3 regions of the Nocardiopsis mwathae genome follow, and region 1 is predicted to be linked to each of the others. Evidence: riboswitches for the same ligand, from Rfam matches in the RefSeq annotation. Region 1 holds a riboswitch; each other region holds the start of a gene.
What was found. A riboswitch is a leader RNA that binds a small molecule or an ion and turns the genes downstream of it on or off. The one in region 1 is predicted to bind cobalamin.
Positions count from the first base shown of each region.

Region 2: it holds a riboswitch for cobalamin, as region 1 does, so the genes downstream of both, HNR23_RS23490 (ABC transporter substrate-binding protein) here and HNR23_RS14555 (putative cobaltochelatase) in region 1, are expected to answer to the same signal.
Region 3: it holds a riboswitch for cobalamin, as region 1 does, so the genes downstream of both, HNR23_RS23455 (ribonucleoside-diphosphate reductase subunit alpha) here and HNR23_RS14555 (putative cobaltochelatase) in region 1, are expected to answer to the same signal.

Region 1 covers NZ_JACHDS010000001.1:3,377,634-3,388,013, reverse strand. Annotated here, with positions in the region: gene HNR23_RS14590 (penicillin acylase family protein) at 1-1,539, shown strand, start outside; gene HNR23_RS14585 (NfeD family protein) at 1,713-2,153, shown strand; gene HNR23_RS14580 (SPFH domain-containing protein) at 2,226-3,326, shown strand; gene HNR23_RS14575 (quinone oxidoreductase family protein) at 3,334-4,302, opposite strand; gene HNR23_RS14570 (protein kinase domain-containing protein) at 4,397-6,640, opposite strand; gene HNR23_RS14565 (DUF6504 family protein) at 6,964-7,233, shown strand; gene HNR23_RS14560 (LLM class F420-dependent oxidoreductase) at 7,261-8,280, opposite strand; cobalamin riboswitch at 8,467-8,596, shown strand; gene HNR23_RS14555 (putative cobaltochelatase) at 8,653-10,380, shown strand, end outside.
Region 2 covers NZ_JACHDS010000001.1:5,359,552-5,369,931, forward strand. Annotated here, with positions in the region: gene HNR23_RS23485 (FecCD family ABC transporter permease) at 189-1,226, opposite strand; gene HNR23_RS23490 (ABC transporter substrate-binding protein) at 1,391-2,425, opposite strand; cobalamin riboswitch at 2,522-2,717, opposite strand; gene putP (sodium/proline symporter PutP) at 3,060-4,571, shown strand; gene HNR23_RS23500 (putative glycolipid-binding domain-containing protein) at 4,713-5,285, shown strand; gene nadE (ammonia-dependent NAD(+) synthetase) at 5,456-6,331, shown strand; gene HNR23_RS23510 (ABC transporter ATP-binding protein) at 6,568-8,487, shown strand; gene HNR23_RS23515 (alpha/beta fold hydrolase) at 8,600-10,258, opposite strand.
Region 3 covers NZ_JACHDS010000001.1:5,344,020-5,354,399, reverse strand. Annotated here, with positions in the region: gene HNR23_RS23465 (alpha/beta fold hydrolase) at 1-11, opposite strand, end outside; gene HNR23_RS23460 (ribonucleotide-diphosphate reductase subunit beta) at 189-1,262, opposite strand; gene HNR23_RS23455 (ribonucleoside-diphosphate reductase subunit alpha) at 1,310-3,865, opposite strand; cobalamin riboswitch at 4,026-4,280, opposite strand; gene HNR23_RS23450 (HAD family hydrolase) at 4,380-4,961, shown strand; gene HNR23_RS23445 (hypothetical protein) at 4,974-5,144, shown strand; gene HNR23_RS23440 (hypothetical protein) at 5,217-5,774, opposite strand; gene HNR23_RS23435 (NYN domain-containing protein) at 5,829-7,496, opposite strand; gene HNR23_RS23430 (sigma-70 family RNA polymerase sigma factor) at 7,735-10,380, opposite strand, start outside.

The DNA of each region.
Region 1 (10,380 bases):
CAGCTGCTCATGGTCCAGGAGCTGCAGGGGCCCGGCATCAGCGCCCGCGGCGCCTCCTTCCCCGGTGTGAGCTTCTACGTGCAGATGGGGCGCGGCACCGACTACGCCTGGAGCGCCACCTCCGCCGGACAGGACATCACCGACACCTTCGCCCTCGAACTGTGCGAACCCGACGGCTCCACCCCGAGCCTGGACTCCCGCGCCTACGTCGACGACGGCCGGTGCGTGGAGTTCGAGGAGCTGAGCGTGGACAACGCGTGGTCGCCCAGCGTGGCCGACCGGACGCCCGCCGGCTCCTACACGCTCACCGCCCTGCGCTCCTCCCACGGGCTGGTCGACGGTTTCGGCACCGTCGACGACACCCCCGTGGCTTTCGCCACCCGCCGCTCCACCTACATGCGGGAGGTCGACTCCCTCATCGGCTTCCAGAAATTCAACGAACCCGGCACCATCACCTCGGCGACCGACTTCCGGCAAGCCGCCGCCGACATCGGCTACGCCTTCAACTGGCACTACGCCGACGCCGATGACATCGCCTTCGTCAACTCCGGCGCCAACCCCGTGCGCACCCCGGGCACCGACCCCAACCTGCCCATCCGGGCCGACTCCGAAGCCGGATGGTCGGGCTGGGACCCGGCCGACAACAGCGCCGACTACCTCCCACCGGACCGCCACCCCAACGCCCTGAACCCGGACTACCTCGTCAACTGGAACAACAAGATCGCCCGCGGCTACACCTCCGGCTACGGGACCGGGTCGGTCCACCGCGGCGACCTGCTCGACGCCCGCGTCGCCGGACTGATCGACGACGGCCACAAGTTCACCGTCGCCTCGCTCACCCGGGTCATGACCGAGGCCGGCGTCGCCGACCTGCGCGCCGAGCGCGTGCTGCCGCAGCTGCTGCGCGTCATCGACACCGCCCCCGTCGAGGACCCCGAGCTCGCCGCGACCGTCGCGGGCCTGCGCGACTGGCTGGAGGACGGCGCCCTGCGCCGGGAACCCCGGCGGGACGCCGGACACTACGCGCACGCCGACGCCATCCGGGTGCTCGACGCCTGGTGGCCGCTGCTCGTCCGGGCGCAGTTCCAACCGGAACTGGGCAGTGACCTCTACACGGGCCTCACCGGGATCGTGCAGGTCGACGAATCGCCCTCGGGCAGCCTCGGCGGCGAGCCCGGCGACGTGAAGCAGGGCCAGACCCACAAGGGCTCCAGCTTCCAGTACGGCTGGTGGTCCTATGTCGACAAGGACCTGCGCAACGTGCTCGGCGACGACGTCCGGGCACCGCTCGGCCAGGCCTACTGCGGCGGCGGCGACGTCGGCGCCTGCCGCACCGCCCTGCTGGACTCCCTCGCCCAGGCGGCCGCGGCGCCCGCCTCCGACGTCTACCCCGGCGACGCCCACTGCTCGGCCGGAGACCAGGTCTGCGCCGACGCCGTCATCCACTCGCAGCTGGGCGGCATCGGCATGTGGCCGATCGCCTGGCAGAACCGCCCGACCTACCAGTTGGCCCTGCAGTTCACCGAGCGCAGGCCCTGATCCGCACCGCTCCGCGGGCGCGGGGGCCGGTCCGCAGCGGACCGGCCCCCGCGACCTTGGACCGGGGAATTACGGACCTATGGCGAACCTCTCCGCCGATGTAGTGCTTGATCGTGGCAGGAGGGGTATTTTCGTAGTGATACCCGCCACTTTCGGACGGGAGGCAGTCACGTATGTCGCTGTGGATCCTGTGGTTGGTCGCCGCGGTCGCACTGGGGATCGCGGAGATCTTCACGCTGACCCTGTCCCTGGGGCTGCTCGCCATCGCGGCCCTCGTCGCCGGGATCGCCGGCGCACTGGGGTTCGGCGTCGTGGTGCAGGTCGTGGCCTTCGTGGTCACGTCCGCCGCCGGCCTGCTCATCGTCCGCCCGATCGCCAAGCGCCACCTGCAACAGCCACCCCTGCTCCGCTCCGGGGCCGACGCCCTGGTCGGCCGGTCCGCCGTGGTCGTCGAAGAGGTCACCGGAGAGAAGGGCCGCATCAAGCTCGTCGGTGAGGAGTGGTCGGCCCGGTCGCTGGACGAGGACCACTCCATTCCGCCGGGTATCCACGTCGACGTCATGGAGATCGAAGGAGCGACGGCCATCGTCTATCCGCGCGAAGCACTGCCCTGACGCCCGCTCGCACGGGCACCGCCACCGCATCGTCCTCCCACACCCGGATCCTTCGGCAGGCAGGAGATCACAATGGGGCTCGACATCCTGTTCATCGTCCTCGCGGCCATCGCCGTCCTCTTGGTCGTGTCCACGGTGCGCATCGTGCCGCAGGCGCGCGCCTACAACATCGAGCGGTTCGGGCGCTTCCTGCGCACACTCCAGCCCGGCCTGAACTTCATCATCCCGGGCGTCGACCGCGTCAACACCAAGTACGACCTGCGCGAACAGGTGTTCTCCTCGCGGCCGCAGCCGGTGATCACCGAGGACAACCTCGTGGTCAACATCGACACGGTCCTCTACTACCAGATCACCGATCCCCGCGCCGCCGCCTACGAGGTCGCCAACTACCTGCAGGCCATCGACCAGCTGACCATCACCACGCTGCGCAACGTCATCGGCGGCATGGACCTTGAGCAGACCCTGACCTCGCGCGAGACCATCAACTCGCGGCTGCGCGGCGTCCTCGACGACGCCACCGGCAAGTGGGGCATCCGCGCCAACCGCGTCGAGATCAAGGCCATCGACCCGCCGCCGACGATCAAGGAGGCGATGGAGAAGCAGATGCGGGCCGAGCGCGACAAGCGCGCGGTGATCCTGCACGCCGAAGGTGAGCGGCAGTCCCGCATCCTGACCGCCGAGGGCGCCCGGCAGCAGGCCATCCTGGAGGCCCAGGGAGACCAGCAGGCCCGGATCCTGCGCGCCGACGGTGAGGCCCAGGCGGTCGAGCGCGTCTTCCAGGCCGTGCACGCCAACGACGCCGACTCCAAGCTGCTGGCCTACAAGTACCTGGAGACCCTGCCGCACCTGGCCAGCGGAGAGGGGAACACGTTCTGGGTGATCCCCGGCGAGCTGACCCAGGCGGTGCAGAACGTCACCAAGGCCTTCGCCGGCGAGGCCGGGGAGGGCGTACGCCCCGCCGCGGCCCCGAGCACCGCGACCGACGAGGTGGAGGAAGGCGAGGGAGAACCGCGCCGGATCACCGAGGGCGAGCAGCGCCCCCGGCCCGCGGCCGCCCAGGCCGCGGTCGAGGCGGCGGAGAGCGCCGCGGCGGCGGTCGCCAACGCGCGCAAGGAGGCGGCCGCCGCGGCCGGCCCCGGGCCGCTGCCGTCCCAGCGCGACGACAACGAGTAGGCGCCGCTCAGACCAGCAGCAGCTTGCCGGTGGTGCGGCGGGCGGCCAGGTCCTCATGGGCCCGGGCGGCGTCCGCGAGCGGATAGCGGCCGCCGATCTCCACGCGCAGCTCTCCGGCGTCCACGAGCCCCAGGACGTCGGTGGTGCGCTGCAGCAGCTCGGCGCGGTCGGCGATGTGGTCGGCGAGGTTCGGCCGGGTCAGGAAGACCGACCCGGCGCTGTTCAGGCGCTGCGGGTCCACCGGCGGCACCACCCCGCTGGACTGGCCGAACAGCGCCAGCACGCCGCGCCGCCGCAGCGAGGCCAGGCTGGCGTCGAAGGTGTCGGCCCCCACGCCGTCGAACACCGCGGCCACGCCCGCGCCGCCGGTCAGCCCGCGCACGGCGGCCGCCACGTCGCCCACCTCGGTGTAGCGGATGATGTCGTCGGCCCCGGCCGCACGCGCCTGCTTCTCCTTGGCCGCGGTGGACACCGTGCCGATGACGCGGGCGCCGCGTGCCTTGGCCAGCTGCACCAGCAGCAGGCCGGTGCCTCCGGCAGCGGCGTGCACCAGCACGTCGTCGCCCGGGCGGACCGGGTAGGTCGCGTGCGTGAGGTAGTGCGCGGTCAGTCCCTGCAGCATCACCGCGGCGGCCCGCTCGGTGGACACACCGTCGGGGACCGGGACGACCCGCTCGGCGGGGACGGCCGCGCGCCGCGCGTAGCCCCCGGGCGCCGACACCCAGGCGACGCGCTGCCCCTCCGCCAGGTCGGCCACGCCCGCGCCGACGGCGGTGACCGTGCCCGCACCCTCCAGGCCCGGGGTGTAGGGCAGGGGGACGGGGTAGACACCGGTGCGCTGGTAGATGTCGATGAAGTTGACGCCGGCGGCCTCGACGTCGACCACCACCTGCCCGGGCCCGGGCCGCGGGTCGTCCACCTCGCACGGTCGCAGGACCTCCGGCCCGCCGGGCTCCTCGATGACGATGGCGCGCATGCTCACGGCTCCTCCGCGGTGTCGGTCCCTCGGGTGTGCGGGCGGGGCGGTGGGTGTCCCGCGCTCGACCGCGCACGGACCCGCCCCGGCCCCCTCAGCCCCCGTTGTCCCCTTCGGGGTCCAGCTTGCTCATCCTGAAGTCGTCGAAGTACACGATGGCATCCCCGCCGCTGCCCCCGCCCTCGCGGGTGACGCCGAGGCCGGCGACGCCGTTCTGCACCGGGTTGTCGTCCACGGCGTTCATCACGTGCGAGCCGTTGACCCACAGGCCGACCGCGATGCTCCGCTCGGTCGAGCCCCCGCTCTCCTCCTCCTGGCGCTCGCAGGTCACCTGCAGGGTGTTGACCGGCTTGTCCTCGTCCTCCCGGTCGGCCTCAGGGGCCTGATACCCGGGGACGCCGTCGGTGACCTGTTCGAGTGTGGAGATGCCCGACTCGCCGCCGACCCGGCGGATCCGGGCCTCGCTGCCGTCGAAGCGAACGGTCACCGAATAGCGGGTCTCGTCGTCCTTGTTGAAGAAGCAGTACACCTCCATCTCCCCGTAGTCGGGACCGCTCTGCACCGTGGTGTCGACGCTGACGGCGAGCTGCTCGGGGTAGTCGCCCTCGAAGGCGGATCCGGCCCGGGTGACCGTGTCGTCGCGGGTGGCGCGCAGCGCGTAGCGGCCGTCGTCGGTGTAACCGCGGTTGTGTTCGCGTGCGTCGAAGGGGTCGTCGGAGTCATCGGCCGACCAGCCGGAGTTCGGATCGGCGAACTCGTCGGTGTAGATGTTGGTCCCCGACGGGAACTCCGGGCCGCTCAACAGGTAGGACCCGACGATGCCGGAGGCCAGCAGCAGGACCACCGCGCCGACGCCCCCGCCGATCATCATCAGCTTCTTCCGCCCGCCCCCGGGCGCGGGGGCGGCCGCCGGGTCGGGCCCCGACGGCGGTCGGCCCGGGCCGCCGTGCGCACCGGGTCCGCCGGGCGCCATCGGGGTGTGGGACGGCTGGCCGTAGGGCGGAGACGGAGCGCCGGGGTACGGAAAGGCCCCCGGCTGCGGGGCGGCGCCCATCGGCGGCTGCCCGCCCGGCTGCGGCGGGCCGCCGTAGGGGGACTGCTGCGGCCCCGAGGGCGGGCCGTAGGGCGGGGGCGCTCCGAACGCCGGGCCGGGCGGCGGGCCCGTGACCGGTGCTCCGGACGGCGGCGGGCCGTAGGAGGGCTGCTGCGGGCCGGAGGGGACCCGGTCCTGGGCGGAGGGGTGCGGCGCCGACGGATAGGCGGAGGGCTGCCGGTCGGCCTCGGGCGGCATGGCGTGGGTGGTCTGGTCGGCCGGGTTCACCGCGTCCGTGGGAGTGGCCGCACCGGCCTCGCGCATCGCCGCGGTCGGGGCGGATTCCGCCGCCGTGCCCGCGGCCGCACCGGCGGCGGCCCCCGCCAAGCCCGCCGCCGCTGCGGCGTCCGACCGCGGTGTGGACGGCGGAGTCCACGAGCGCTCCACGGTCCGGTCCACGACGGACTCGGTGGGGTTCTCCTGCCCGACCAGGCGGTTGAGCAGCTGCTGGGCGGTGGGCCGGTTCTTCGGGTCCTTGTCGAGCGCCCGGCGCACCAGCTCGTCCAGGCTCGGATCGAGGCCGTCCAGGTTCGGCGGCGCCGAGCTGATGAGATGCAGCACGGCCGGGACGCTCTGGGCGTCGAAGGGGGTCGTGCCGGTTCCGGCGAAGGCGATCAGACAGCCCCAGGAGAAGATGTCGGAGGCCGGGGTGATCTCCCCGCCCATGACGAGCTCGGGCGCGAGGTAGGCGGGGGTGCCCATGAGCTGGCTGGAACGGGTGACCGAGCCGTCGTCGTCCATGGCGCGAGCGATGCCGAAGTCGATCACCTTCGGCCCCACGCTCGACAGCAGGACGTTGGCGGGCTTGAGGTCGCGGTGGATCACCCCTGCGCCGTGGATCGCGGTGAGCGCGGCCGCCACCCCCATGGCCAGGCTCTCCAGGGTTCCGCCCTGCATCGGCCCCTCGGCGTTGATCGCCTCGGACAGGTTGGGGCCCGGGACGTACTCGGAGACGATGTAGAGCGGGTCGCTGTCCAGTTCCGCGTCGATGACCCCGGCGGTGGAGAAGCGCGCGACCCGCCGTGCGGACCGGACCTCGCGGGCGAAGCGGCGGCGGAAGTCCTCGTCGTCGGTGAGGTCGGGGTGGATGAGCTTGACCGCGACGAAGCGGTCGGAGGCGTCCTTGGCGAGGTAGACGGTGCCCATGCCGCCGCGGCCGAGTCGTCCCACGATGCGGTAGTCCCCGAGCTCGTGGGGGTCGCCGGTTCGGAGGGGTTTGGCGCGCTCGTGCTCGTTCGACGTCACAGTTGTGGTTTTCCTTTGTGGCTCACGGGGGTTCGCGCCTCACAGCGTACCGACGACGGCCGGACACCGCGCGGGTGCGGTCGCCGGGTGACCTCGTACCGGGTGCAGGGGATGCCGCACGTGCCAGGCACGTGCGGACACGTACGTCTCGCCATGATTCCCGAACACGTTGCGGACACGCGAACACACTTTGCGCTTCCGGGCGGCGGCCCATCCGGCTATGATTAGAACACCTGTTCGAACGTGAACCTGCTCTTCCCCGCGGGTCGACGGCCTTCGCGCGCCGCGGACGCGGGCGCGCACGCGATGAGGGGAGTGGCCCGGTGGCACGTGTCTACGGTGTTCGGATCTCGGTGGTCGATCGGGAGGGCCGCCCGCAGCGCTTCACCTGGGACGGGCGGATCTACACGGTCCGACGGATCATCGACCACTGGGTCACCCTGCGTACCGACTGGACCCCCGCCGCCCACGACCGCCTGCCCCAGCGCACGTTCTGGCGCGTCGAAGCCGGCGCGGACCGCGCCCCGGGCGTCTACGAACTCCGCCACGACTCCACCACCGGCGAATGGCTACTGGCCCGCGTGTGGGACTGAGGTCGTCGAGGGCCGATCCCGGCTCGGTCACCCCAGGACCAGGTCGCGGAAGGCGCGGAGAGTGGGTTCGTCGCGGACGCCGGCGGCGAGGAGGGTGGTGACGGGGCTGTCGCGCCAGGCCCCGAGGCGTTCGGCGATGCGCGGAAGCGGGCCGACCAGGGAGAGGCCGTCGGCCAGGTCGTCGGGGACGGCATCGACCGCCTCCTCACGGCGCCCGGCCAGGAAGAGCTCCTGCACCCGGTGGGCTGCCTCGGCGAAGCCCATGCGCACGAACACGTTGAGGTGGAAGTTCTCATCCCGGGCGCCCATGCCGCCGATGTAGAAGGCGATCGGCGCCTTGGCCGCGCGCAGCGCCGCGGCGGTGTCCTCGTGCGGGATCACCGCGACCGTGCAGGCGATGTCGAAGCCGTCGGGGGCGCCGGCGAGCGCGTCGGCGTACACGTCGGGGCTGATCCGCGGGTGGTAGAAGAGGGGGGTCCAGCCGTCGGCGATCTCGGCGGCCAGCGCGACGTTCTTCGGTCCCTCGGCACCCAGGTAGACGGGGATGTGCGGGCGCAGCGGGTGGGTGATCGGCTTCAGCGGCTTGCCCAGCCCGGTCCCGCCCGGATAGGGGAGCGGGTAGTGCGGTCCCGGCGCGGTGACCGGTGCCTCGCGGCGCCAGACCCGGCGCATGATGTCCAGGTACTCGCGGGTCCGCTGCAGCGGGCGGGGGAACGGCTGCCCGTACCAGCCCTCCACCACCTGCGGGCCGGACACCCCGATGCCGAGCCGCAGGCGCCCACCGGACAGGTGGTCGAGGGTGAGCGCGTGCATGGCGGTGGCGACCGGGGTGCGCGCCGAGAGCTGCACGATCCCGGTGCCCAGGCCGATCCGTTCGGTCCGGGCTCCGTACCAGGCCAGCGGGGTGAAGGCGTCGGATCCGTAGGCTTCGGCGGTCCACACCGAGTCGTACCCGAGGGCCTCGGCGGCCCGTACGGTCGCGGTGGCGTCGTCGGGGCGGGCACCCCAGTACCCCACCGCGAGTCCCAGCTTCAGGTCCGTGGCCATGTGCGCTCCATCGGTCGCTCGGCGGGAAGCGGGTGCCTGGACCGCATGCTAGAACCGGTTTCAGCATCCGGATAGGCCGGTCGGCCCGAAAAGCCGACGCGGGAGTGTCCTCCGGCGGGCGTGTGCCATTCTGGTGGGCGGTGCCGACGTCGGCGGTGCGGCCCTACCGGGGTCCGCCGCCGCACGCAGGAACCCGGTGCGAATCCGGGGCGGTCCCGCCACTGTGACCAGGGAGCGGACCCGCGACCGTAGCCACTGCCGGACGACACCGGTGGGAAGGCGGCGGGGACGCGGCGATCTGGGAGCCAGGAGACTGCACGGCGCCGCGACCGACCCCTATGGGCGTGGACTCCCGAGGAAGGACTGACCCGCGTGAGCGCTCCGGCTCGCTACCCCTTCAGCGCGGTCGTCGGCATGGACGACCTGAAACTGGCGCTGCTGATCAACGCCGTCTCCCCGGCGGTCGGCGGTGTGCTGGTCCGAGGTGAGAAGGGCACCGCGAAATCCACCGTCGTGCGCGCCCTCGCCGCGCTCCTGCCCGACCTCGACATCGTCGACGGCTGCCGGTTCTCCTGCGACCCCGCCGCCGCGGACCCCCGGTGCCCCGACGGGCCCCACCCCCACGGCGCCGTCCCCGCCGAGCGCGCCGCACGCCTCGTGGAGCTGCCGGTCGGCGCGAGTGAGGACCGCCTGGTGGGCTCCTTGGACATCGAGCGCGCGCTCACCGAGGGTGTCAAAGCCTTCGAACCCGGCCTGCTCGCCGCCGCACACCGCGGCGTCCTCTATGTCGACGAGGTCAATCTGCTCCACGACCACCTCGTCGACCTCCTCCTGGACGCGGCGGCGATGGGTACCTCGCACGTCGAGCGCGAGGGCGTGTCGGTCGCGCACGCCGCACGGTTCCTTCTGGTCGGCACCATGAACCCGGAGGAGGGCGAGCTGCGCCCGCAGCTGCTGGACCGCTTCGGCCTCACGGTCGAGGTCGCCGCCACCCGCGACCCGGCCGAGCGGGCCGAGGTGGTGCGCCGCCGCCTCGCCTTCGAGACCGACCCCGGAGCCTTCGCCGCCGGATACTCCGGCGAGGACGCCGAACTCGCCGCGCACATCCGCGCCGCACGCAAGCGGCTGCCCGGGGTCGTCCTCTCCGACGCCGCGCTGCGCCAGGTCACCGCCGTGTGCGCGGCGTTCGAGGTCGACGGGCTGCGGGCGGACATCGTCACCGCCCGCGCGGCCATGGCCCTGGCCGCCTGGCGCGACCACATCGAGGTCACCTCCGACGACGTCCGCGACGCCGCCCGCCTGGCCCTGCCGCACCGGCGCCGCCGCGACCCCTTCGACGCCCCGGACCTCGACGAGGACCGCCTGCAGGATGCGCTCGACCAGGCGGGTGATGCGGACCCAAAAGCCGGTGAGGACGCCCCGGACGAGGACCCGGGGCGTCCCGACGACGGCGGCGCCGACCCCGGTCCGGGGGACGCCGAGGTGGACCGGGGGCAGCGGAACGGCGCCGAGGCCCCCGCGCCCGACGACGCCCCGCGCCAGGAACCGCAGGAGGAAGCCCCGCCTTCGTCTCCCCCGGATCCCCCTGCGGGAACGGAACACCCCACCGGCGACAGCACCGCCGAGGCGGGGGACACCTACCGGCCGCGGCTGTTCAGCGTCGCCGGGATCGGCCACGGCACCCCCGGCCGCCGCTCCCGCGCCGAAACCCCCTACGGCAGGACATCGGGCGCCCGCCCGCCCCGCGAGCGCGTCGGCGCGCTGCACCTGACCGGGACACTGCGGGCGGCCGCCCCGCACCAGCGGGCGCGCGGCCGCACCGGCCCCGGGCTGCTCCTCGACGGGTCCGACCTGCGAGAGGCCGTGCGCGAGGGGCGCGAAGGCAACCTCGTCCTGTTCTGCGTGGACGCCAGCGGCTCCATGGCGGCGCGGCAGCGCATGCGCGCAGTGAAGGGCGCGGTGCTCAGCCTGCTGCTCGACGCCTACCAGCGGCGCGACAAGGTCGGGCTGGTGACGTTCCGCGGCCGCGGCGCCGAACTCGACCTGCCGCCCACCTCCTCGGTCGAGGCGGGCGCGCGCCGCCTGCGCGAACTCCGGACG
Region 2 (10,380 bases), 2.0 Mb from region 1:
ACGCGAAAGGGGCGATGTCGGATGCGACGGTGGACGAGCCTAGGCAGGCCGGTGTGCCGCGCGGAACCGCTGAAAGTTGTAGTTCTTGTGGCTAGAACGGTGGTCGGTGCCGGAGGTGCGGCACATCGGGGCGCGACCCCTGGGCTCCCCCGGAGGGGCCGGTGGGGGGAGCCCGGGCGGCCGCGGCCTCAGCCCTTCCGGGCGTCCCTCCGCATCAGCCAGAGGAAGAACGGTGCCCCGCACAGGGAGGTGAGGATGCCGACGGGGATCTCCTCCGGTGAGGCCAGGGTGCGGGCCGCGAGGTCGGCGAGGACGAGGAAGACCGCGCCGAGGAGGGTGGCCACCGGCAGGACCCGGCGGTGGTCGGAGCCGACGAGCAGGCGGGCGATGTGCGGCATCATCAGACCGACGAAGCCGATCGGCCCGCTGACCGCCACCAACACTCCGGTGGCCAGCGAGGTGAGCACGAACACCAGGGCCCGGAACCGGTCGGCGCTCAGCCCGATGCCCGTCGCCATCTCGTCGCCGAGCTGGAAGACGTTGAGCGCGCCCGCCTGGGCGCCGAGCAGGACCAGGACGACGAGCACCGTGATCAGCGGCAGCGTCAGCATGTCCCAGGTCGTTCCGCCGAGCCCGCCCAGGGTCCAGCGCATGACCTGCTTGGCGGCGTGCGGCTCGCTCGACATGATGATGACCAGGCTCGCGGCGGCCGACAGCACCTGGGCGACCACGACCCCGGACAGGATGAGCCGGATGGTGGTCAGCCTCCCGCCGGACCGGGCCAGGGTGTAGACGATGAGCAGGGCGGCGAGCGCGCCGAGGAACGCCGCCAGCGGGACGGAGTACATCCCCAGCACGGTGATGCCCGCGATCGTCACCAGCACCGCACCGAAGGTGGCGCCGGACGACACCCCGAGCAGCAGGGGGTCGGCCAGCGGGTTGCGGACCAGCGTCTGCAGTACCGCACCGACCATCGCCAGGCCGGCGCCGACCACGGCCGCCAGCAGCACCCGGGGCAGCCGCGCGGTCAGCACGATCCGCTCGTGGGCCACCGACCAGGTCGGCTCGACGGCGCCGGGCACGACCTGGTGGGCCAGGATCCGCCAGGTGTCGGCGAAGGAGATCCCCACCGATCCGACGATGATGCCGAAGGTGACGGCGATCGGGAGCACGGCCAGCAGGACCGCCACCACCAGCGGAGCGGGAAGGTGACGCCGCCGGAGCACCCGGCGCCACCCCCGCCACCCTTGCCGCTCCTGCCGCCCACTGTTCGCGTCGGGTTCGTTCGGCCTGTGTGTCCCGCCGTCGCCGCGCCGCCGGGACGCGGCCCCCGGTCCCCGCGGGGTGGGGCCCGACGACGCGTCGGACGTCCGCTTCGACATGCCGCCGCTCAGAAGGCGTCCGGGTGCAGCTGCTCGGCGACCTCGTGGACGGCGTCGCCGACCCGGACCCCCACCACCGCCGAGGACAGCGGTAGTACGGCGAACCGCTCCTCCTTGACCGCCGGGATCTCGGCGAGCGTGGGGTTCTCCAGCAGCGCCCGCTTCTTCTCCTCCACCGGTGTCGCGCCGTAGTCGTAGATCAGGATCGCGTCCGGGGAGCGCTCGGCGGCCTGCTCGATGGAGACGTCGGACCAGACCTTGTCGAGGTCGTCGAAGACGTTGCGCCCTCCGGCTCGCTTGATGATCTCGTTGCCGATCCCCTTGCCACCCGCGGTGAACACGGTCGCGTCGATGTTGTCGACGACCAGCACGTCCACCGGGTCGACGCCGTCCAGCCGGTCCTGCGTCTCCTCGACCCGCGCCTCGATGGAGTCGACGACCTCGTCGGCCCGGTCCTCGACATCGAAGATCGACCCGACGGCGCGGATCTCCTCGGCGACGGTGTCCACGGTGACGGGGTCCGTGCACTCCTCGATGTTCTTGTAGGTCGCGATGCCGACGTCGTCCAGGGCGTCGCGTCCCCGCCCCTCGCCGGCGTCGAAGGCACTGGCACCGAAGCCCGCGTAGGCGAAGTCCGGGTCGGCCTCCAGGACCTGCTCGAACGACGGGTACTCGTCCGCCAGCACGGGGATCGCGTCGTAGGCCTCCTCGAACTCCGGCAGCACCGCGTCGTCGAGGTAGGCGGTGCCGACGAGCCGGTCTTCCAGGCCGAGCGCCAGCATCACCTCGGTGGCGTGCTGGTTGAGCGTCACGGCGCGTTCCGGAGGCGCGTCTACGGTGACCTCGGTGCCGCAGTTGTCGAGGGTGAGGGGGAAGCCTTCGGGGGAGTCCGCGGTGGCGTCCTCGGTCGGCCCGGTGCCGCAGCCGGTGAGTGCGACCGCGAGGGCCGCTGCCGACGCCGCCGCTGCCGTGGCGGTGGGGGTGAAGGGAGCGACTCGGCGGCGGGAGCCGGCCAAGGAGAAGGGGTGGGGTGGGATGGGCACGTCCGGTCCTCTCACGGGATCCGGGCGCGGCGGGACGTGCGGACGTCCGCGCTGGCAGGGCCGCGGGCCCGCTCGGCCCGGGGTCCGCGCCCCTGGTCGACGGTGACGCGACGGCCCAGTCTCCTGACTCCCGGATCATCGCCTCCCCCGGCCTTCCGGCGCGCGTGCGCGCCGTGGCCGTGACGTCTGGGTTCGACTTCCCGGTCACAGTGGCGGGACCGTGCCGGATTCGCACCGGCTTCCTGGTTTCCGTCGCCACTGGCGATCGTAGGGCCAGGGCGGGAGGCCATATGGGGTGAAGCGGAAGAGCGGCATCAGATCGTGATCTTGAGCACGAAGTGGTGCGGGACACCAGGTGGAGGGGTGTGCGTCACTGGGTCAAGGTAAAGCCATGACCTGCCTATATGTACCCTTCGTTACGGTAAATGTCGGGTCGGACAAGGTCTGGACGGACTGGATGGCCGACCGAACAACCCTGGACGACCCAGGCATCGGCCAGGTCTCGAAGCAGTGACCAAGTCCATATCGGTCATTGCCATACGTTTCACCCGCAAGACAGGATTCGGTCGATTCCTGTGATCTTCATCCGCATCCCGACGAGCAGAGAAAAGAGGGGAGCCGAGTGAGCAGTTCGATGGTGGCTTCGACCGTCACCTTCGCCATGTACTTCGTGGCGATGGTCGCGATCGGGCTCTGGGTCTACAAGCGGACGACCTCCCTGTCCGACTTCGTCCTCGGCGGCCGCCAGCTGAACAGCTGGGTGGCGGGCCTGAGCGCGAACGCGAGCGACTTCAGCGCGTGGCTGCTCCTGGGGCTCCCCGGAGCGATCTACCTCTCCGGCCTCGGCGAGGCGTGGATCGCCGTGGGCCTCGCGATCGGCTTCGCCGCCAGCTGGTACCTGATCGCCGGCCGGCTGCGCGTCTACACCGAGCGCGCCACCGACGCCCGCAACGGCGGCGAGTCGAACTCGCTCACCCTCTCCTCCTACCTGGAGAACCGGTTCAGTGACCACAGCGGCGTGCTGCGCGGCGTATCGGCCATCCTGATCCTGCTCTTCTACCTCTTCTACGTGGCTTCCGGCCTGGTCGCCATGGGCGGCCTCTTCGAGAGCGTCTTCGGTTTCTCCGCGAACGTCGCGATCATCGTCGGCGTCTCGATCGTCGTCCTCTACACCTTCCTCGGCGGCTTCCTCGCGGTCAGCTACACCGACGTCATCCAGGCCGTGATGATGTGGCTGGCGCTGCTCATCGTCCCGATCGTGGCACTCGTCGCCGTCATGTCCGACCCGGCCGTCGGCCACGAGCTCGACGCCGCCACCATCCTCGGCGGCGTCTCGGCGGAGGGCGAGTGGACCCTGGGCCACGCCCTGGCCCCCATCGCGATCATCTCCGGCCTGGCCTGGGGCATCGGCTACCTCGGCCAGCCGCACATCCTCGCCCGCTTCATGGGCATCCGCTCGGCCAAGGCCGTACCGCAGGCCGCCATCATCAGCGTCGGATGGGCGGTCACCGCCATGTCGCTGGCGCTGATCGTCGGCTTCACCGGCGTCGTCTTCTTCGACGCCCCTCTGGACGACCCCGAGCAGGTCTTCCCGCAGCTCATCCAGGCTCTGATGAACCCGTGGGTGGCCGGTCTGCTGCTCGCCGCCATCCTCGCCGCGGTCATGAGCACCGCCGACTCCCAGCTCCTGGTCGCCTCCTCGGCGCTCACCGAGGACGGCTACCGGGCGTTCATCAAGCGCGACGCCCCGCCGATGCAGCTGGTGTGGGTCAGCCGCGCCGCGGTCGTCCTCGTCGCCGCGGTCGCCGCGACGATCGCACTGTCGGGCAACCGGACCATCATGGACCTGGTCGGCTACGCCTGGGCCGGGTTCGGCGCCGGGTTCGGCCCGGTCATCCTGCTGTCGCTCTACTGGCGCAAGATGAACCGCGCGGGCGCGCTGGCCGGGATGGTCGGCGGCGGTGCCACCGCCGTCATCTGGACCGAGCTCGACGCCCGGGTCCTGGAGACCGGCCTGTACGCCATGGTCCCGGCGGTGATCGTCAGCGTCATCGCGATCTTCGCCTTCAACCGGCTCGGGACGGCCTCCACGCAGATGGAGGAGGACTTCGACCGGGTGGATACCGAGGCGAAGGCGGCCGCCTGAGTCACTTCGGCCCCTTGATGCGACAGGGCCCACCGGCACCCGCTGCCGGTGGGCCCTCGTGCGTTCACCGGGGCATTTGTGACGGAGCGCTGGTCGGGGCACTCTGGTGCGTAATCGCCGCGTAAAGGTAGAACGGTGTACATGTCCGCCAGCAACGATCACCCCGCTGTGTGGTCCCGGCTCGACGTCTCCGAAGGCCTCGGGCTGGGCGCACTCATCGCCGAACCGGACGGCTTCCGGCTGGAGGCGACCGAGGTCGTCGTCGACCGGGGCACCCGCTACTCGTGCCGCTTCACCGTGCGGGCCGACCTGGGGTGGGTGACCCGCGCCGTGCGGGTCGAGATCCTCTCCGGTGATGGCGTACGCACCCTCGCACTGGAGTCGAAGGGCACCCACTGGCTGCGCGACGGCGCGCCCGCCCCCGAACTGGAGGGGTGCGTGGACGTGGACGTCGCCTCCACCCCCCTGACCAACACCCTGCCCATCCGCCGCCTGGGACTGCGCCCGGGCGAGTCCCGCGACATCGCGGTCGCCTGGATCGACATCCCCGACCTGCGGGTGCGGCGGGTGACCCAGCGCTACACCCGCCACCAGTCCGCCGAGGGGCGCGGGCGCTACGTCTACCGCGCACCCGACCACGGCAGCTACGAGCTCACCGTCGACCGCGACGGCCTCATCGTCGACTACGAGGGCTTCGCCGCCCGCGTCACCTGACCTTTCTTCTTCCGCTGGTCTCGGGAGCATCGACCGAATCGCGGCGAGAATTCGGTCGATGCTCCCGAGACCAGCGGAAGGTCGGGGCCCCGGGGCGGCCCCGTGTGCGGTTCGCGGGGGAGTGTTCGGAATAATCCGACGCGCTCGCCTATGGAACGGGAAGACCCCTCATGACGCAGTCCGACCTGTCCGACCTGTCCGTCCCGACCGACCCGACCGTCCCGACCGACCTGCGCGCGGCGCGCCGCGCCATCATCGCCGAGCTGGAGGTGGCCGAGGCCTTCGACGTCCGCGAGGAGATCGAGCGTCGGGTCGCCTTCCTCGCCGAGCGGCTCACCGGCACCGGCGCCACCGCGCTGGTCCTGGGCATCAGCGGCGGCGTGGACTCCATGACCGCCGGACGGCTGTGCCGGCTCGCCGCCGACCGGGTGCGCGCGGACGGCCGCCGCGCCGAGTTCATCGCGATGCGCCTGCCCTACGGGGTGCAGTCCGACGAGGACGACGCCGCCCGCGCCGTCGCGTTCGGCGCCCCCGACCGCTGCCTGACCGTCGACGTGCGACCGGCCACCGACGCGCTGGCCGCGTCCCTCACCGCCTCCGGCCTGGGCTTCCGCGACGACGCGGCGCGCGACTTCGTTCTCGGCAACGCCAAGGCCCGCGAGCGCATGGTGGCGCAGTACGCGGTCGCCGGGGCCGTCGGCGGGCTGGTGGTCGGCACCGACCACGCGGCAGAGGCGGTCACCGGGTTCTTCACCAAGTTCGGCGACGGCGCGGCCGACGTGGTGCCGCTGACCGGGCTGACCAAGCGGCGGGTGCGGGCCGTGGCCGCCGAGCTCGGGGCGCCGCGGGACCTGGTGGACAAGACGCCCACCGCCGACCTGGAGTCGCTGGCCCCGCAGAAGCCCGATGAGGAGGCGCTGGGGCTGACCTACGACGAGATCGACGACTTCCTCGAAGGGCGCCCGGTGGACGACCGCGTCACCCGCGCGCTCGTCGACCGCTTCCGCGCGACCGCGCACAAGCGCGCCCTGCCCACCGCCCCCTGAGGCCGCTGCGCCCCATCCCGCACCGGACTGTCACACCCGCCCGCCACGCTGGGGGCGGGTGGTGCCGCGTTCGCGCGCCCTCGTCCCGCCGCGAAGCCGACGACCGGGAATCGATCCGCCTCGCCGGGGGGTTGACCTCAACAATGCTTGAGGATTTAGCGTCGTGATCGTGGCCGGGCGACGTGTCCCACCGCCCGCCCGACCGACCTGACTCCCCGACGAACCGGTGGTGTGGCATGAGCAGCATGGAAGTCACCGCGTGGCATCAGCTCTACAACTCGATGCACGCCCAACAGGACCGGCGCCCCTTCTCCAAGAAGACCCTGCGGCGCATCGCCTCCTTCGCCCGCCCGCACCGACGACGCCTCGCACTGTTCATCCTGCTCAGCATCGTCTCCGCGGTGCTGGCCGTCGCCACCCCGGTCCTCGCCGGCCGCGTGGTCGACGCGATCGTCGGCGGCTCCGCGGTCACCCTCATCGCCCAGCTCGCGGTGCTCATCGCGGTCATCGCCCTCGCCGAGGCCGGGGTCGGCCTGGTCACCCGCTACCTGTCGGCGAGCATCGGCGAGGGCGTCATCGTCGACCTGCGCACCGCCGTCTACGACCACGTGCAGCGCATGCCGGTCGCGTTCTTCACCCGAACCCGCACCGGAGCGCTGGTCAGCAGGCTCAACAACGACGTCATCGGTGCGCAGCGGGCCTTCAGCGACATCCTGTCCAACGTCGTCGGCAGCTTCGTGACGCTCGTCCTCGCGCTCGCCGTGATGATCTCGCTGTCCTGGCAGATCACCCTCCTCTCCCTCGTCCTCCTCCCGGTGTTCGTCCTGCCCGCCCGCCGCATGGGCAGCAAGCTCGCGCGGCTGGAGCGCGAGGCGGCCGACCACGACGCCGCCATGGGCACGCAGATGACCGAGCGGTTCTCCGCCGCCGGGGCCACCCTGATCAAGCTGTTCGGCCGCCCCTCCGACGAGTCGGCCGAGTTCGCCCGCCGGGCGAGCCGGGTGCGCGACATCGGGGTCCGCACCGCCATGACGCAGGAAGTCTTCATCACCGCGCTGACCCTCGTCTCCGCCCTCGCGCTCGCCCTCGTCTACGGGCTCGGCGGCTTCTTCGCCATCGGCGGGACACTGGAGGCCGGAGCGGTCGTCGCCCTCGCGATGCTGCTCACCCGGCTGTACGCGCCGCTGACGTCCCTGGCCGGGGCGCGCGTGGAGGTCATGAGCGCGCTGGTCAGCTTCGACCGGGTCTTCGAGGTCCTGGACCTCAAGCCGCTCATCGAGGAGAAGCCCGACGCCCGCACGGTCCCCGAGGGGCCGGTGTCGGTCGAGTTCGACGGTGTGGGCTTCGGCTACCCCTCGGCCGACAAGGTCTCGCTGGCCTCCCTGGAGGAGGTCGCCACCCTCGACACCCGCGGCGGCGAGCGCGTCCTCCACGACGTGTCGTTCCGCGCCGAACCCGGGCGGATGGTGGCGCTCGTGGGCTCCTCCGGGGCCGGCAAGTCGACCATCGCCCAACTGCTACCCCGCCTCTACGACGTCGACGAGGGCGCCGTACGGCTGTCCGGTGTCGACGTCCGGGACCTCACCGCGGACTCGGTCCGCGAGACGATCGGCATGGTCACCCAGGACGGGCACCTCTTCCACGAGTCGGTTCGGGCCAACCTGCGCCTCGCCCGGCCGGAGGCGACCGACGAGGAGCTGTGGGACGCGCTGCGCCGCGCCCGGCTCGACGACCTCATCGCGGCCATGCCCGACGGGCTGGACACCATCGTGGGCGAGCGCGGCTACCGGCTCTCCGGCGGGGAGCGCCAGCGCCTGACCATCGCGCGGCTGCTGCTGGCCCGCCCCCAGGTGGTGATCCTCGACGAGGCCACCGCGCACCTCGACTCCACCTCCGAGGCGGCGGTGCAGGCGGCGCTGGGCGAGGCGCTGTCCGGACGGACGGCCGTGGTCATCGCGCACCGGCTCTCCACCATTCAGGCCGCCGACCTCATCCTGGTCGTCGAGGCCGGACAGGTCGTGGAGCGCGGCACGCACGCCGAGTTGCTGGCCGAGGGCGGCCGCTACGCGGAGCTGCACCGCACCCAGTTCGACTCCTCACCGACTTCCGAGCCGAACGAGCGGGAACTGGCCCTGGAGTCACAGCCCACCCCCTGACGCCCGCAGCCCCTCCGTTGATCTCGGAGATACTGGGGTCTCACGGGCGATTTTCACCCCAGTATCTCCGAGATCAACGGAGGGGCGGGGAGGCGGGCCGGTCCGGGGCGGGCTAGCCGACCGGGCTCGCCTCCTCCTGTTCGTCGAGCATGTCCTGGACCTGGTCGGCCAGGGGCTCATCGGAGTCCGCGGCGGTGTCCCCAGCGTCCAGGTCAGGACGCGGAATACCCGGGCACGACGTCGTGCTGCCGGGCAGGATGCCGTCGATCAGGTAGTCGTCGATCTGCTCGGTGACGCACTCGTAACCCTCGCCGCCGTAGTAGGCGTGACCGCCGTCGTCCTCGACGATGACGAGGCTGTCGCGCAGCCGCTTGGCCATCGCCGGTCCGCCCTCGTAGGCCGTCTGGGGGTCGTACTCGCCCTGGACGACCACACCCGTCGGGTAGCCGTCTCGCTTCAGCTCCACCGGCTTCTCCGGCGGCGTGTAGGACCGGAACGTGCACGGCCAGGGGGCGACCACGGCGACGCCCCAGCCGTAGGGGTGCTTGTCGCGGTACTCGCGCATGTCGCGGTAGTAGACGTTGAGGTCGGTGGGCCAGTCGGCCTCGCACAGGACCGCGGTGGTGGTCCCGTTGTTCAGCTGGTCCCTGGACCTGGTCGCGACCTTGGCGGCGGCCTCGGCCGCGTCCTCGGCGTCGGCCTGGGCCTCGGCGTCGGGCTCCTCGTCGTCCTCGTCGAGCGGGACGCCGTCGCGCAGCTTGGCCAGCGTTTCGGCGAACAGGTCCCACTGGCCCTGCCACCGGGCGAAGTCCCCCACATAGTCGTCGAAGACGGTCCGGTCGAGTTCGCCGACCGGCTCCTCGTTCAGCTTCTCGGCCAGGTCCTCGATGAGGGCGCGCACCGCCTCGGGGTCCTCGCCGAGCCCGAGCCTGTCGTCGTTGTCCGCGGCCCACTCGGCGAACCGGTCGACGTTCTCGGTGAACGCGCGCGAGGCCGCCAGGAACTGGTCGCGCCAGACCATGTCGGGGTGGATCGAGGAGTCGAGGACGCTGCGGTCCAGCTGCCCCGGGAAGAGGCTGCCGTAGACGGCACCGAGGTAGGTGCCGTAGGAGAAGCCGAGGTAGTTGGTCTTCTCCTCGCCGAGTACGCCGCGGATGACGTCCATGTCGCGGGCGGTGTTGGCGGTGGTGATGTGGGGGCGCAGCGACCCGGCCGTCCGGTCGCAGCCCACTTCGGACTGGCGGGCGAACTCGGTGTAATCGTGCAGCTGGGCGTCGGTCGGCCGAGACGTCAGGTTGAAGTCCTCGAAGTCGACCGCCGAGCAGTTGACGTTGGTGGACTGCCCGACTCCGCGCGGGTCGAAGCCGATGAGGTCGTAGACCTCCCCGATCTTCTGGTCGCCGAGGTCGGCCGGTAGGTCCAGCCCGTCGCCGCCCGGCCCGCCGGGGTTGAGGAGGAGGATGCCGCGCCGGTTCTCCTCGTCGGTGGCCTTGCGTCGGGAGATCGCGACGCGGATCTTCTCGCCCCTGGGGTTGGCGTAGTCCATGGGGACGGTGATCCTTGCGCACTCCAGATCCCCGAAGACGTCCTCCTCGCCGCATGGTTTCCAGGCGGGTTCCTGCTGGTAGAAGCTCTTGAGCTCGGGGGCGACCGATTCGCCCGGTTCGGCCGCGGCGGGCGGTGCCCAGGCGAGCACACCGCCCATCGCGACGAGGCCGAGCATGCTCCCGGCGGTGCCGAGGCGCCTGCCGGTTCTGCTGCTGAAGTCCACAGCCTGTCCTTCCGGTGGGGATCGCCGACCTCACGCGCTGTGACGCGAAAGGGGCGATGTCGGACATGACGGTGGACGAGCCTAGGCAGGCCGGTGTGCCGCGCGGAACCGCTGAAAGTCGT
Region 3 (10,380 bases), 2.0 Mb from region 1:
GCCCTGGCCATGGCGGCCATCCCTTCTCCATCCGCCGGCGATTCCATCTGTATACGTAATAAAGTTATATGAACGGTGGATGGTTTAGGGTGTAATGCGTCGATCGCGCGTGTCGCGTCGGACACGAAAAGGGTCCGGTGCGGCGGGCAACCCGCCGCACCGGACCCCGCCGGTGGCCTGCCGACCGATCAGTCCCAGTCGAGCCCGCCGCCGGTCTGGTACTCGATGACCCTGGTCTCGAAGAAGTTCTTCTCCTTCTTCAGGTCCATCATCTCCGACATCCACGGGAACGGGTTCTCCGTCCGGCCGAAGATCGGAGCCAGGCCGATCTGCTCGGCGCGGCGATCGGTGATGAAGTGCATGTACTGCTCACACAGGTCGGCGTTGAGGCCGAGGATGCCGCGCGGCATGGTCTCCCGCCCGTAGGCGACCTCCAGGGCGCAGGCCTCGGTGAGCATGGTGCGCACCTCGGCCTGGAACTCCTCGGTCCACAGGTGCGGGTTCTCGATCTTGATCTGGTTGATCACGTCGATCCCGAAGTTCAGGTGGATCGACTCGTCGCGCAGGATGTACTGGTACTGCTCGGCGATGCCGACCATCTTGTTGCGCCGTCCCAGCGACAGGATCTGCGCGAAGCCGGTGTAGAACCACATCCCCTCGAAGATCACGTAGAACGCCACCAGGTCCCGCAGGAACGCCTGGTCCGCCTCCGGCGTCCCGGTCCGGAAGTCGGGGTCCTCCAGGTTCTGCGTGTACTTCAGCGCCCACGCGTCCTTCTCCGTGATGGAGGGGACCTCCCGGTACATGTTGAACAGCTCGCCCTCGTCCAGGCCGAGGCTCTCGCAGATGTACTGGAAGGTGTGCGTGTGCACGGCCTCCTCGAAGGCCTGGCGCAGCAGGTACTGGCGGCACTCGGGGTTGGTCAGCTGCCGGTACACCGCGAGCACGATGTTGTTGGCCACCAGCGACTCCGCCGTGGCGAAGAAGCCCAGGTTGCGCTTGAGCATGAGCCGCTCGTCGTCGGTGAGGCCGTCCCGCGACTTCCACAGCGCGATGTCGGCCTGCATGGCGACCTCGGTCGGCATCCAGTGGTTGTTGCACCCGGCCAGGTACTTGTCCCACGCCCAGGTGTACTTGAGCGGGAGCAGCTGGTTGACGTCGGCGCGGGCGTTGATCATCGCCTTGTCGTCGACGTTGACGCGCTCGGCGTCGCGCTCGATCGCGCCGAGGCCGGTGGTGTCCGGTTCGTGGGTCGTCGTCATGGGGTGTTCGGATCCTTCGGGTCTGCGGAGGGCGGCTGCGGACGCTTCTACTGGCAGGCTTCGCAGTCGGGGTCGTCGATGGAGCAGGAGGAGGCGGCGTCCGGGTCGATGTCGGGAGCCGTGGAGGCGGGCTCGGGCGCGGGGGCGGGCGCCGGTGACGGGGACGGCGACACCGCCGGGACCGGGGCCGGGGCGGGCGACGGCGCGGCAGCGGGAGCGGCCGGGGTGGCGGCGACCGCGTTCAGCTTGCCGTCGGTTCCCTTCAGGGTGCTCTTCTCCACGTGCGTGGCGCTCTGCGAGCGCAGGTAGTACGTGGTCTTGAGCCCCTTGCGCCAGGCCCGGCGGTACAGCTCGTCGAGCTTGCGGCCGCTCGGCGCCGCCATGTACAGGTTGAGCGACTGTGCCTGGTCGAGCCACTTCTGGCGACGCGAGCCGGCGTCGACCAGCCACGACGGATCGACCTCGAACGCGGTGGCGTACAGGTCCTTGAGGTCGCCGGGCACCCGGTCGATCGCGCCCAGGCTGCCGTCGTACAGCTTGAGCCGCGCGACCATGTCGTCGTCCCACAGTCCGCGCTCCTTGAGGTCGCGCACCAGGTAGGGGTTGACGACGGTGAAGTCGCCGGACATGTTCGACTTCACGTACAGGTTCCGGTAGATCGGCTCGATCGACTGGCCGACGCCGGTGATGTTGGCGATGGTCGCCGTCGGCGCGATCGCCATGACGTTGGAGTTGCGCATCCCGACGGTGCGCACCCGCTCCCGCAGGTTCTCCCAGTCCAGCCGGGCCGTGGTGTCGACGTCGAGGTCGCCGCCGCGCGCCTCGCCGAGCAGGCGCAGCGAGTCGATCGGCAGCACGCCCTTGCTCCACAGCGAGCCGTCGAAGGTCGCGTACGCGCCGCGCTCGGCCGCCAGGTCCGTCGACGCGGTGATGGCGTGGTAGGAGATCAGCTCCATGCTCTCGTCGGCGAACTCCACCGCGCCCTGCGACGCCATCGGCAGCCGCAGCTTGAACAGCGCGTCCTGGAAGCCCATGAGGCCCAGGCCGACCGGCCGGTGCCGCATGTTGGCCCGCTCGGCCTCGGGGATCGTGTAGAAGTTCACGTCGATGACGTTGTCCAGCATGCGCACCGCGGTGTGCACTGTGCGGCGCAGCCGCTCGGCGTCGATACCGTCCTCGGTCACGTGCTGGGCGAGGTTGACCGAGCCGAGGTTGCACACGGCGACCTCGTCGGCGTCGGTGTTCAGCGTGATCTCGGTGCACAGGTTGGACGAGTGCACCACCCCGGTGTGCTGCTGCGGCGAACGCAGGTTGCACGGGTCCTTGAAGGTGATCCAGGGGTGCCCGGTCTCGAACAGCATGGTGAGCATGCGCCGCCACAGGTCGACGGCGCGCACCCGCCGCCACACCTTGACCTCGCCGGCGTCGGCGGCCCGCTCGTAGGCGGTGTAGGCCTCGGCGAACGCGGTCCCGTACTTCTCGTGCAGGTCGGGCACCTCGTCGGGGGAGAACAGCGTCCACTCGCCGTCGGCCTCGACCCGCTGTAGGAACAGGTCGGGCACCCAGTTGGCGGTGTTCATGTCGTGCGTGCGGCGCCGCTCGTCGCCGGTGTTCTTGCGCAGGTCGAGGAATTCCTCGATGTCGATGTGCCACGTCTCCAGGTACGCACAGACGGCGCCCTTCCTTTTTCCACCCTGATTGACAGCCACGGCTGTATCGTTGGCGATCTTGAGGAAGGGGACGACGCCCTGGCTCTGGCCGTTGGTGCCCTTGATGTGGGCGCCGATGCCGCGGACCGGGGTCCAGTCGTTGCCCAGGCCGCCGGAGTACTTGGACAGCAGGGCGTTGTTGCTGATGCCGTGGAAGATCGACTGCAGGTCGTCGCCGACCGTGGTCAGGAAGCAGGAGGACAGCTGGGCACGCTGGGTGCCGGCGTTGAAGAGGGTCGGCGTGGAGCACATGAAGTCGAACGACGACAGCAGGCTGTAGAACTCGATGGCGCGCGCCTCGCGGTCGTCCTCGTTGAGGGCCAGGCCCATGGCGACGCGCATGAAGAACGCCTGCGGCAGCTCGTAGCGCGTCCCGCCGCTGTGCAGGAAGTAGCGGTCGTAGAGCGTCTGCAGGCCCAGGAAGGTGAAGTCCAGGTCGCGCTCGGGACGCAGGGCGGCGCCGAGGCGGGCGAGGTCGAAGGTGGCCAGCCGCGGGTCGAGCTGGCCCAGCTCCACGCCGCGGGTGACATAGGCCTTGAGGTAGTCGGTGTAGCGGTCGGCCATCTGGGCCTGGTCGGCCTCGTCGAAGGTGCCGGAGAGGAAGGTCAGCGCCTCGCGGCGGAGCTTGTCCAGCAGGAGGCGGGCGGCGACGTGCGAGTAGCCGGGGTCGGCCTCGACGAACGTGCGCGCCGCCATGACCAGCGCGAGCTCCAGTTCCGCGGGGCCGATGCCCGGGTAGAGGCCGCGCCGTGTCTCCTCGATGACCGTCTCGGCCGACACCCCCGTCAGCCCGGCGCACGCCTCGTGTACGACCTGCCTGACCCGCTCCATCGGATCGCTCGCGGGAACCGCGCGCGCGGGCTGTGCCGCGGCAACGTCGAGATCGAGGGTCATGGTGGCTCCAACCAGGTAGACGACAACCGGTTGGGGTGTCGAAGGTCGGCGCGCACCAGAACACGCGGGAACAGACCGTCCCGCACCGTGTTCGGCGGGAGGTTCATCCCCTGATTCGTCGCGGCGGCCCGCCCTCGAAGCCCCGTTACCGTGCACGCCGGACGCGTACACACCGATGGCAGGTCTTCGGACTCGCGGGCGTTGGAGGGCGCGCTGCGGCCCGTGTGGGGCCTTGGTCCTCCGCCTACCGGCCATCGGCTTCCCGGGGGCCATGGCGTGGCGCCCAGTGCCGTCGGGATGGCGTTCGTTCCCGCTCACCGCTGCGGGGCAGTCCCGGATTCGCACCGGGTTCCCTCTTGCCTCACCCCCGTCGAACGACGCGACGGGCTGGTGAACCATCAGCGGGAGAGATACTACATCTTGTGGCCGCCGATCGGGAACACCTCAACATAGGGGCGTGTCGGGGTGAAAATCAGGTCGCGGAGCGTTCTGGGTCCGTGATACACGAGAGGGTGTGTCCGACAGCGCGATGAACCACCTGCACGTGTTCGACATGGACGGCACCCTGCTCAAGGGTACGAGCGCCAGCCTGGAGATCGCACGGGTCACCGGCACCCGGGCGGAACTGCGCGCCCTGGAACGGGCCCTGGCCGACGGCGAGATCGACACCCGCGGCTTCGCGGCCGCGCTGCCCGGGATCTGGCCGATGCTCACCGACGGGCTCGTCGAACAGGCGTTCCGAGACGGCCCCTTCCTCGACGGAATCGCCGACGTGTGCGGGGATATCCGCGCGCAAGGCGGGCGTTCGCTGGTGATCACCATGTCCCCCGACTTCTACGCCGAGCGGCTGCTCGACTTCGGTTTCGACGAGGTCGTCGCCTCCCGGTTCCCGGCGCTGCCGTTCACCGAACCACCGGTGCCGGAGAACATTCTCACTCCCGCCGACAAACCGCGGATCGTGGAGGAGGTGCTGCGCCGCACCGGCATCGCGCGCGAGCAGTGCGTGGCCTACGGCGACTCGATGTCGGACGCTCCGCTCTTCCGCCATTTGGCGCACTCGGTGGCGGTCAACTACGACGCGAACACGACGCAGTGAGCGGAGCTGACGATGACGACTAGCCGAAGGCCGACACTCATCGTCGGCAAAGCGAGCGAGGAATGTGAGCGCGCAGGCAGCACCGACCACCATCTGGACGGTATCGCGCGGGTCACCTATAGCGGCGGCAGCCTGGCCGACGCCTACGCCCACGGCCGGGCACTGCTCCGCCCCTTCCGTTGATCTCGGCGGAGTGCACCCGATACCGCCGCCGACTATTCGGTGCACTCCGCCCAGATCAACGGGGAGCGGGGGCTACTCGTCGTCGAGGAGGCGGTCCAGGGCGTCCTCGGTCAGGTTCAGGTCCATTCGGATCCGGAAGCGGGTGCGCACCAGTTCCATGAGCAGGTCGTGCACGTAGGGCGAGACGTCCTGGTGTCGGAACCGCTCCACGCCCAGCGTCGACCAGTCGTGGGCGCCCCGCAGGTCGCCGTGGGCCTGCAGGGTCTCGGCGATGGTGATGTAGGTGGGCAGGTTGCGCGGGCCCTCGCCGCGCAGCCGCTCCAGCTGCGCGTAGGCGGCCTCGGTGCGGTCCAGTTCGAGCAGTGCCCCCGCCAGCAGCGCGCGGGCGTCGATGACGGTGATGCCGCCGTCGTCGATGGCGCGCTGGTAGGCGGCGGTGGCCCGGTCGAACTCCTGGGCCATCTCCCACTGCTCGCCTGCCCGCACGAAGAGCTCGGCGCGGGAGATCTCACTGTCGGACTCGACCCGGTTGGCCAGTGCGATGAGTTCCCGTGCGGCGTCGGTGTGGTCGCCGGACTGGACCGCCCTGAATTCCAGCCGGTCGAGATCGGCTGTGGTCACGCGGGTCACTGCCAGCCTCCCTAGGTCCCTGTTCGCGTCCGCGGCCCCGGATTCGGTGTCCTGTCAGCCGCGGGCACGTTCCAGGGCACTCCAGAAGCCGTTCCGCAGCGCGTCGCGGACTTCGTCGCGCAGCAGGAAGTCGATCGGCAGCGCCGACCCCTGCAGCAGCCGTGCTTCGAGGTCGGACGGCATTCGCGGACGACTCGCGAGCACCGCCTCCAACCACAGTGTCGGCGCGTCCCGCGCGATCGACTCGGCGAAGTCGTTCCCCTCCTGGCGCGCGGCATTCACGGCGTCGTCGATCGAATATGCCGATGCCGCTCCGGGCCCGAGGCGGCCCACTCCCGGGGGTGTGGGGCCGTAGGGGCCGTGAGCGGCGGGTTGTTCGAGGCGGGGGCCAGCGGCGGATCCGGGTCCCGGAGGTGGTCCGTGTGATCCGCCGAATCCGGATTCAGTTTCCGTGCTGGCCCCAAAGGTAGGGTTTGGGCCGGTGTTACCTCCGTACGCCGGATTCTCGCCGGTGTGCGGCCGGTAGCGGGGATCCCGTGGGTCGACCCCCGGTGGCGGTGCCCCACGGCCCGGCGGTGCCCCCCGATCGTATCCCGCCGCGCCGCCCATCATGGGGTCGTGGTGGCCGGGGGGCTGGTGCCCGCTCTGCTGATGGGCGCCCAGCTGGTGGCCGGTGGCCCCGCCGCCCTGCCCCGGTCCGCCGTAGCCGTTCTGCACCACGTCGCGCATCCCGGGGTGCGCCCCGGTTCCACCGCCGACTCCGCCGAAGCCGGTCTGCGGCCCGGTGGGCGGATTGGCGAGCATGGACGGCTGGCCGCCGGTGGGCTCCTCACCGCGTCTGCGCTGCGGCGGCGGGTACCCGCCGGACGGGAATCCGTTGGCGTCGATGGGCCCGGACGGGTTGGCGCGGCCGGTGTCCGCGCCGGCCTGCGGCGCGAGGTGGTCGCCGCGCTGCTGGGCGATGCTCTGGCGCATGGCGCGCAACTGGTCCATGGCGCTGCCGGTCATCGCCTGCTGGGCGCCGGTGGAGGCGAACATCGCCTCCAGTCCGCCCGAGTCGGCGGCCGCGGGTTCCACCCGGGATGACGCGGCGGTCGCGGTGACGGGGCGGCGCGTCACGTCCGGGCCGCTGCGGGAGCGCCCGTTGGTGAGCGGGGTGGTGGTCTCGGTCGACTCGCCGCCGGTGGCGGAGAGGAGGTTGACGTACGGGCGCAGGTGCCCGGCCCCGATCTCGATCAGGTCGTCGCACTCGCGGCGCAGCGCCCGCGAGATGGTCCAGTTGCCCTCGACGGAGATGTGCACGACGGTGACCCGCACTCCGAGGTCCTGGACGTCCGACACGACCTGTGCCATGTCCTCGTCACCGCTGACCAGGACCGCTTCGCACAGCACACCCGTGCGCGCGAGGGTGGTCAGGTCCCGTTGCACATAGCTCTCGACGCCCTCCCGTCTGCCGGGACGGATACGCGCGGCTCGGAACTTGATGCCGGGAATGTCCGCGATGCCGTCCTGCTCCTGGGTGCGGCGGCCGTCGGCCGTCGCCTCGTACCAGTAGCAGCGCAGCAGAGGAAGTCCCGTGCGGTCACGCGCCACCTCATTGAGGAGCTGAACGAGTCCCGCGTAATCCCACGACACGGAATCCCGGTTGCGGGTTCCGTGCACAGCCATCGCACCGTCGGCAAGGAGGTAGCCGGCGTCCACGAACAGCGCGCAGCGATCCACGCGACACCGCCCCTTCCCATTGTGCTGGTCACCCGGACCTGGGGGCACGTACCGGGTCATTCCAACGATCGGCACTCGGCCAATAGACAAGGCCGGGCCACAGCCTAACCAAGTCTGTCTCGGTTTGCGTGCCCCCTCCGGCAGCCGATGGCCCGACGTGACGCCCCGGTCACCACCGCCAGCTGCGTGGATCCCGTCCGCGGCGGGGATCTGCGGTCGTTCGGATGCGGGCCTGTCGTCATGTCCGCATCGGAGCCGTCACCGCCACCACCCCCGCCACGAACGCGTCTCCCTGGGTCACCAGGCGGACCTGGGGGTCCCGGGGCAGGGTCGGGGTGAACCGGACGACGTCGGTACCGAACGTCAGCGGCGGGCCGACGGCGCCGCGCGCGGAGCTTGAGAACGCGTTGTCGGGATCCCGATCGCCTCCCTCCGGGGTGAGCGCGGCACCGTTGAGCAGCACCCGGTCGCCCACCAGGTCGGCGTCGCCCTCCCACGCGACGACGTCGACGGTCGCCGGGACGGCGGCCGGGAGCAGTCCGGCCAGGGGGAAGCGCAGGCCCTCCTCGTCGTGGAAGACGCTGTCGGTCGTCTCCAGGACCATCGCCTGGTTGTAGGGCGCGGCGGGGTCCTCCAGCACCACGACCATGCTCCACCCCGCGTACGTGCCCATGCCGGTCTTCGTCGGGACGTCTGCGACCCACCACTCGCCGCCGCCCTGCGCCCGAACGATGCCGGTGATGTCGGCGAACGCCTGGTAGACGGGGTAGCCGGGGAGTCGCGCCCGGCCGACCTCGTCGGCGCGGACCTCGACGTAGGCGTCCGACGCGGGTCCGCGCAGCTTGGCCGTGGCCGACCGGGGGGACATGCCCGAACCGGAGAAGTAGAGCCCGGCCCAGCGGACGCCGCCGCCCTCGGGCAGGGACCACCGGACCGAGCTGGACATCGTGGTGCCGGGGTCGCCGTCGAGGTCCAGCGGGCGCATGTCCCACATGTCGTTGTCGCGCAGGTCGCCCTCGCGCCGCAGCGCCTGGGCGCACGCGCCGTCGCCCTCGTCGGGCGGGGTGAGCATGTCCTCGACCGCCTGCTCCTCCTCGTCCTTCCCCTCCTTCGCCTTCTCGTCCTCGGCGGGCCCCTGCGCCGGGGCCTCGGGGCCGCTTTCGGCATCGGACGGGGTGTCGGGGGCCGAGGTCGAGGGATCCGAGGAGGGTTCCGTGTCCGGTGTGGCCGCGTCGACCGCGGAGTCCCCGACCTCGGGAGGCAGGTCGATGGGCGGCGCATCGGAGGGTGCGGCGGGCACCCGCCGTTCGTCGGCCTCGGGGGCGGCAGGGCCGGGGGAAACGGAGGGTCCGGCCCCGTCGGCCGACCGGTTCAGCACGACGGGCCACCACGGCCAGCGGTCCTTCCTCTCCTCGTCCTCGCAGGTCAGCAGCGCGTTTCCGACGCTTTCGGTGCGCACCTGCCCGGCCGCGGCGAACCGCGCCGGCTGCCCGCCGGGATCGACGCCGTGCGAGCCGGTCGCCGTCGTCCGGGCATCGCCGGCGCTCACGGCGAGGCTCGGCGGGGCACCGGCACGGGCCGCCGGGGAGACGAGGACATCCAGGTACTGGGTGCTGGACGTGCCGGAGTCGAGGCCGGAGCGGACGCACTGGGCGCCCTCGGCGGTGGCGGCGCAGCTCCAGCCGTCGGTGCCGGGGGCGAACGGCGCCGCACTGCCCCTGCGCGCCGTGCCGCGCACCGCGACGCCGGAGGGGAGGTCGACCTCGGCGACCACGTCGGCGCCGGCGTCGGCGCCGAGGTTGCGGACGGAGATGACGATGATGCCGGGGCGGCCCGGCACGAGCGCGCCGACCGGGTCGATCTCGGCGGAGAACTCGGGAGCGCCGGGCGTGGGTGGCGGAGGTGGAGGAACGTCGGGGTTCGAGGGCGGGGGCGGCGTGTCACCCGGCTCCCGGGGCGGGATCGGGGGGGCGCCGGGTTCACGCGGCGGGGGCGGGGAGACGGCCGGAGGGTCGGGGGCGGCGGCCTCCGGCGGCGGCGCTCCGGGAGCGGCCGGTTCCCCCGGGGGCGGTGCCCCGGGAGCGGCAGGTTCCGCGGGGGGATCGGCCGGCGAACCGGCGGGAGGGGCGCCGGGCGGGGCCGCGGGGGCCGGGGGCGCCGGTTCTTCGGCGTCGGGGGGGTCGGGCCGGGGATCCTCCGGATCCGGTGCGGCCGGGTCGGGGGCGTGGGGTTCCGGGGTGTTCGGCGGGGGAGCCTGCGGCGGGGGAGCGGCCGCGACCGGTGGCTGCCCGGGTGCGGTCGGGATCTCCTCCTCGTTGCTGACAAGGGCGAGGACCGCGGCCGCGGCGACAGCGGTGGCGGCGGCCCCGGCGGTCGCGGCCTGCCGGCCCTTGGACATCCGGCCCCACCAGCCGCCGGAGAGCGCTCCGCCGGGGAGGGAGGCGAGGTAGCCGGCGGCGGCCGGTCCGGCGAACAGCGGCAGGATGATGCCGGGCAGACCGAAGTTGACGTCCATCAGCTCGGCGTAGACCTCGCGGCAGTCGGCACACGCGTCGAGGTGCCGGTCGACGGTGGTGGTGTCGCGCTTGCCGAGGCCGCCGCGGACGTAGGCGCCGAGCAGGCCGAGCGCCGGGCGGCAGCTTTCGGCGGGGGCGCCGCCCGACAGGTGCATCTGCAGGTACTTCTCGCGCAGGCCCTCGCGGGCGCGGTAGGCGAGCGCGGCGACGTTGTTCGGGGTCTTGCCGAGGATGGTCGCGGCCTCGGCGGGCTTGATCCCCTCGATCTCGGTGTACCAGAGCACCGATTGCCACTCGGGGCGCAGCGCGAGGAAGGCGCGGGCGATCAGGGAGCGCTCCAGCCCTTCCAGGGCGGGGTCGACGAACGG